2 linked regions of the Geobacter metallireducens GS-15 genome follow. The protein of the gene in region 2 binds, or shares a complex with, the protein of the main gene of each other region. Links are inferred from orthologs where the notes say so. Each region holds a gene or a part of one and is shown on either strand. Other genes may lie near its edges. The genes, in order: dnaX and holB.

The links.
Region 1: the proteins of holB (region 2) and dnaX are in contact, whole or in part, in a cryo-EM structure (PDB 8GIZ), measured with the Escherichia coli proteins. The link is inferred for Geobacter metallireducens GS-15 from one-to-one orthologs.

The regions. Positions count from the first base shown.
Region 1 is NC_007517.1:3,838,287-3,841,475, forward strand. Bases 98-2,969 are described here. They hold dnaX (DNA polymerase III subunit gamma/tau), read right to left. Parts: upstream 2,472-2,969; coding sequence 723-2,471; downstream 98-722. Other genes in these bases: GMET_RS17150 (YbaB/EbfC family nucleoid-associated protein), read right to left, coding at 338-652; GMET_RS17165 (ABC transporter ATP-binding protein), read right to left, coding at 2,927-2,969. Outside these bases: recombination mediator RecR, read right to left, coding at 1-61; more of GMET_RS17165, read right to left, coding at 2,970-3,189. UniProt on the Escherichia coli protein: Part of the beta sliding clamp loading complex, which hydrolyzes ATP to load the beta clamp onto primed DNA to form the DNA replication pre-initiation complex.
Region 2 is NC_007517.1:2,626,094-2,629,198, forward strand. The notes cover bases 318-3,105. They hold holB (DNA polymerase III subunit delta'), read left to right. Parts: upstream 318-1,127; coding sequence 1,128-2,084; downstream 2,085-3,105. Other genes in these bases: rnc (ribonuclease III), read right to left, coding at 318-337; tmk (dTMP kinase), read left to right, coding at 471-1,124; ricT (PSP1 domain-containing protein), read left to right, coding at 2,115-3,105. Outside these bases: more of rnc, read right to left, coding at 1-317. UniProt on the Escherichia coli protein: Part of the beta sliding clamp loading complex, which hydrolyzes ATP to load the beta clamp onto primed DNA to form the DNA replication pre-initiation complex.

The sequences.
Region 1 (3,189 bases), 1.2 Mb from region 2 along the record:
CACCCGGCAATTTCTGCAGCTCCGCAAGGAGCCGCGCAAACGAGTTTGAGGACTGTAGCATAGTTCCCGCCAAAGATAAAACAATTTTTTATTAAAACGAAAATAAAACTTTTTACTTACGGTAAAGTTTCACCGCTTTTTGCGATTTGCACTAAAGATTTTTTAGTTATAGTAAAAATTACTACTTTAATGCTGCACCAGGGAACCCGCCACCACCCCCAAAATCAAGCAGAGTTTTCATTTTCGCGTCAGATACAAAGAAGGGGCGACAGCCTTCCAGCTACCGCCCCAAAACCGGCTGCAACCGGGACAATGCCCGGACAGACCCATGCCAGACTCAGAAAAGGCCGGGAATATTGAGGCCGCCCGTAATCTTGCCCATCTCCTCGGAAAACTTGGACTGAACCTTTTTGAGGGCCTCATTCACAGCGGCAACGATGAGATCCTGGAGCATTTCCACATCGTTGGGGTCAACCGCTTCCGGCTTGATTGTCAGGGAAACGAGCTGGTTCTTGCCGGTCACCACGGCAGTCACCGCACCGCCCCCTGCCGTCGCCTCGGCGGTCTGCTGCGCCGCCTCTTCCTGCAGTTTCGCCATCTTCTGCTGCATCATCTGGGCCTGCTTCATGATACCTGCCAAACCTTTGGACATCTGTTCCTCCGTGGTTTCGTGAGATGAGATTTACTCTTGATTAAAGAGTTTTGTTGAAATTAAAACATTGTTAGCGGGACTCTTTCCGCTCCAGGGGCTCAACCTCCGCAAGGGTGCCGCCGAAGACATCGAGCGCGTCGGCAACCGCGGGATGAGAGGTGGCGGCCTGCTTCAGGACGGTCTGTTGCTGTTCCTTCTCAACCCTTTTTTTTTCCAGAAGATTGGGAGGAGCTTCCGCCGCGTCAGGAGCAAGGGGACGCATGACGAGAACGGGTTCGGCCAAGAAGAACTGGCGAGCCAGCTCCTTCAAGGCAGCCTGGGAGTCGCTGTCCCTGAGGCTGGCCAGGGCGAAGGCGCCTTCCGGGAAACCGATTTCCAGCCGGTCTGCCGAGACAACAAGCGGACTCCCCTGTTCGAGCATCGAACCGAGTCGCGGCTTGGCACCCTTGACAAGAGCGACGAAATCAGCCCAGGAATCGCCGGTCCGGCGAGGCTCCGAAACGGGCTTCGCCTCCTCGCGGCGCGGCGCGGGAGCAGAGGGTGCAGCCTGCCGCTCGGCCGGCCGTGGTGGTGGAGTGGCGGCGGTGCGTTCAGGTGCCCTGGCCGGAGTGGGAGAACCGGCAGGCGCCGGGGGCGTTGCACGCCACTGGGCACGAGCGTCGGCAACGCCGCCCCCGCTCCCTTCTTCAATCTTGTTCAGACGCTCCAAGAGCTGATCCACCGGCACCGCCGGTGCCAGAGTCGCCATTTTGACCAGGGCCATCTCCAGCACGAGCCGGGGGAAGGATGTGTGGCCGAGTTCCCCGTCAGCCCGCAACAGCACCGTCAAGTGCCGCTGGAGGTCATCAAGCGGAACGCTCTCCGCCTGCTGCCGCAGGGTCGCCAGTTCCGCCTCGGAAAGGTCAAGGAGGTCGGTGCCATCCCCCACCGCCTTGAGGATCAGGAGGTTGCGAAGGTGGTCGATGAGCTCTCCGCAGAATTGTCGCATATTGTAGCCGAACTCGTCCACCCGCGCCACGATGTCGAGGACCGTGCGGGTATCCCGGCCAAAGACCGCCGCCGTGGCATCGAGAAGAAGCCGTCGGTCCACCACCCCCAGGAGGCTCACCACCTCCTCGTCCCGCACCTGGTCGCCACAGAAAGCGAGGACCTGGTCGAGCACCGACAGGGAGTCGCGCATGCTCCCGTCCCCCTTGCGAGCCACCATGGTGAGAGACGCGTCACTGATGGCGATCCCCTCCTGGTCCACGATGTGGCGCAGACGCCCCACCACCTTGCCGAGCGGTATCCGCCGGAAGTCGAACCGCTGACAGCGGGAGAGAATGGTGATCGGCACCTTGTGGGGCTCGGTGGTGGCGAAGATGAACTTGACGTGGGGAGGGGGCTCTTCCAGGGTCTTCAGCAGAGCGTTGAAGGCATTCGTGGAGAGCATGTGGACTTCGTCGATGATGAAGATCTTGTAGCGGAGCCGGGACGGGAGGTACTTGACGTTTTCCCGCAGCTCCCGGATGTCGTCGACGCCGGTGTTGGAGGCGCCGTCGATCTCGAGGACGTCCACGGCGGTGCCGGCGGTGATCTCCGTACAGGCGGGACAGACATTGCACGGCTCGGGGCTCATCCCCTGCTCGCAGGTCAGGGCCTTGGCCAGAATACGGGCGGACGAGGTCTTCCCCACCCCACGGGCGCCGGTGAAAAGGAACGCATGGGCGATGCGGCCGGAATCGATGGCGTTCTGAAGGGTCTGGCTGACATGCTCCTGGCCGGTCAGGTCGCTGAAGGTCTGGGGGCGCCACTTTCGTGCGAGAACGAGATAGGACAAGGGATCAACACCTCACGACGCGGTCGGATGCTTGCGTGCTCGGAAAGGGGGGAGGGTGTAACGGGGGCGTTGCGGGCACAACTGATAGCTGGGCTTCCCCGCGGCACACGGTGTCAGTTACTGCCGTTGCTTCCTTCCGGACCTGGCGGGGTTCATAACCTACCGTTGCGCGGGACCCAGCTATCAGCTCTGCCCGCAAAAGACGCTCGGCCCGGAACGGAGTCCGGGCCTCGGTGTTATTATCACACAAGCCACGGCGGACTTGTCGATTTCCATTATGGCGGAGAGAGAGGGATTCGAACCCTCGGTACCTTGCAGTACACACGATTTCCAGTCGTGCTCCTTCGACCTCTCGGACATCTCTCCGGAACCATGGACTATAGTATAAGCCCCCCGGTTTGTAAAGCCACTTTTTTCTCCCGCTTTTCTCACTGCAGAAGAGCATACCGGACAACTCAGAGGCTCGCAAGCTCACGACGGATCTGCTGCTCACGCCACATGGCGCAGTAGAGCCCGTCACGGGCAACCAGGTCGTCATGACTCCCCTGCTCGGCGATGACGCCATCCTTCAGCACGATGATCCGGTCGCACTCCCGCACAGCCGAGAGGCGGTGGGAGACAACGATGACGGTCCGGTCGCCCCAATAACCCGAAAGCCCCTCGAGTATCGCCTCTTCGGTCTGGGCGTCCACGGCCGACAAGGGGTCGTCGAGGATCA
Region 2 (3,105 bases):
GCAGATGTCGTCCAAGGCCGCGGGCCGAGGCCAGCGCCGCAAGAGTTTCCTCCCCCACGAGCGACGCCTTCATCCGGGCCAGCACCCCCTCGCGGCTCTGGGGAAAGCGGGCAAAAAGCATCTTTCCCACCAGGAGCCCGAGCACCGCATCACCCAGAAATTCCAGGCGCTCGTTGTCTCGAATCCCCTCCTCGCCGCGGCGCTCGTTCACCCAGGAACGATGGGTAAGGGCCTCAGCCAGGAACTGCCGATTGACGAAGCGGTAGCCGATGCCCGCCTCCAGTTCAGTCGCGCTCTCCTGAACCGCGCTTTTGTCCTCTACGCCCCGTTCTCCCATGACCAAACACTATAACCTGAATCCGCCGTATTTATCAATAATTATGCGACTTGTCGGGGATTTTTGCCTTGATTTACCCTTGCCACTTCCCTATAATTCAGCTTTTACAAAATGGAAGGGCAATGCAACCCCCATGGGTTTTTTCATCACATTCGAAGGAATCGAGGGATGCGGCAAGTCGACCCAGGTCCGACTGGTCGCCGAACGGCTCAGCCGGGCCGGCCACGGGGTGGTGGTGACCCGCGAACCGGGAGGATGCCCCATCGCCGACGCCATCAGGGCAATTCTTCTGGACGCCCGCAACAGCGCCATGGTGCCCATGGCCGAACTCCTCCTCTACGCGGCGGCCCGGGCCCAGCACGTGGCGGAGGTGATCGAACCGGCCCTGGCAGCGGGGAAGATCGTCCTCTGCGATCGCTTCACCGACTCCACCATGGCCTACCAGGGATTCGGCCGCAAGCTGGACCGGGAACTGATTGCCCAGCTCAACAGCCTGGCCGCCGGCAGCATCAGACCGGATCTGACCCTCCTTCTGGACTGTTCCGTGGAGACGGGGCTCGCCCGGGCCATGGCCCGGATCAACACAAGCAGCGCGGCCCGGGAGGAGCGGTTCGAGCAGGAGTCCATCCTCTTCCACGAGCGGATCAGGGACGGCTTCCTCTCCCTCGCCGCTGCCGAACCGGGGCGGTTCGTGGTTCTGGACGGCAGTGGCGGCATCGAAGAGACCGAGGCCCTCGTGACGGAGGCGATCCTTGCCCGCCTTCCCGCATCCCCTGCAAGGAGGTAGGCGGTGCCCTTCTCCCGCGTCATTGGCCAGGATACCCCCGTCAACGTTCTGCGGCGTGCGCTTCGCTCCGGCAAGACGGCCCATGCCTACCTGTTCGAGGGAATCGGGGGATGCGGCAAGGGAACCACGGCTCTCGCTTTTGTGGAGGCTGCCTTCTGCGGCCGGGATGATGGGTGCGGCACCTGCCCCTCCTGCCGGAAGATGGCGACGCTGCAGCACCCCGATCTCCACCCGGTGGAACCCGACGGGGCGTTCATCAAGATAGACCAGGTCCGGGAACTCCAGCGGGAACTGGTGCTTCGCCCCATCGAGGCGCCGCTCAAGGCATGCATCATCAGGGATGCGGACCGGCTCAATCCGGCAGCAGGCAACGCCCTCCTGAAGACCCTGGAGGAACCGCCGGGCAATGCCCTGATGATCCTCCTCACCACGAACCTGGACGGGGTCCTTCCCACGATCCGCTCCCGCTGCCAGCTCCTGCGCTTTGCGCCCCTTCCCGAGGAGCTCATCGAGGAGCGACTGGTGGCAGCCGGACGGGACCGGGCCGCAGCACGCCTTGCCGCATCCCTTGCGGGTGGAAGCCTGGGGAAAGCCCTTGGGGATGAGGAAGCGGACACGGTGGACCGGCAAGCGCTCCTGGAACGGCTCAGGACCCTCTCCCTCAGCGACACGGCCTCCCTCTTCGCCGCTGCCGAAGAGATGGCCGCCAACCGCGAACAGGCCCTGAAGCAGTTGGACGTGCTCGCGTCGCTTCTGCGCGACATCCTCCTCATCCAGGGGGGGAGCGATGCCGTGGTCAACCGCGACATCATGCCATTTCTGGAAAGCGAGGCGGCGCGCCTGTCGCGGGAAAAGAATCTCGAACGAATAAGCAACACCATGGAGGCCCGCCAGGCCCTCATGCGCAACGCCAACCCGCGGCTCACCCTCGACGTGCTCCTGATGCGTCTGGCGGGGTAAACGCCGCTTGTATTTTTTTCGGAGGACAACTTGGTAAAGATTGTGAAGGCCCAGTTCCACACCGCCGGCAAACTCTACGACTTCGGGGCGGGCGATCTCGACCTCAAGCCGGGAGACAAGATCATCGTCGAGACAGAGCGGGGGCGGAGCATCGCCACCGTCGTCACCCCCCCCCGGGAATACGAAGAGGCCCATGTACCCGAAGGGCTCAAGACCGCCATCCGGATCGCCGAACCGTCGGATCTCGCCTCGGCTGCCCGCAACGACGCCCGGGAGCAGGAAGCCCACGCGTTCTGCCTCCGCAAGATCAAGGAGCGGGGGATGGAGATGAAACTCGTCAAGGTGGAATACCTTTTTGACGGGAGCAAGGCCATCTTCTACTTCACCGCCGACGGGCGGGTCGATTTCCGGGAACTGGTCAAGGATCTGGCCCATCAGTTCCACACCCGCATCGAGATGCGTCAGATCGGCGTCCGTGACGAATCGAAGATGATAGGCGGCATCGGCATCTGCGGGCGAGAACTCTGCTGTTCGTCGTTTTTGCGCGAGTTCGAGCCCGTATCGGTCAAAATGGCCAAGGAGCAGAACCTGGCCCTCAACCCCACGAAAATCTCCGGACAGTGCGGCCGACTCCTCTGCTGTCTCGGCTACGAGTACGAGACCTACTGCTCCCTCAAGAAATGCCTTCCCAAATGCGGTAAAGTTGTGAAGTGCGGCAGCACCGAAGGGGAAGTCATCAAGCAGAACATCATCGAGGGGACCGTCTTCGTCAAGACCGACGACGACCGGATTGTAGAGCTCAAGGGGGAGAGCATCAAGCCCGAGGACATCTCGGAGCGCCCCAAGTCCCCACGCCGGGAGGGTGGCACTAGGGAGAGGGAGAAGGAACCGCAAAGCTCTTCCGACAATCAGCGGCGGGAAAAACCCCGGGACCGTGAGCAGAAACCGGGAGACGACGGCGAGCAGCGCCGGGAGCGCGATACTAAAAAGAACCAGGACCAGCAGCGCGGAGAACGCGGCA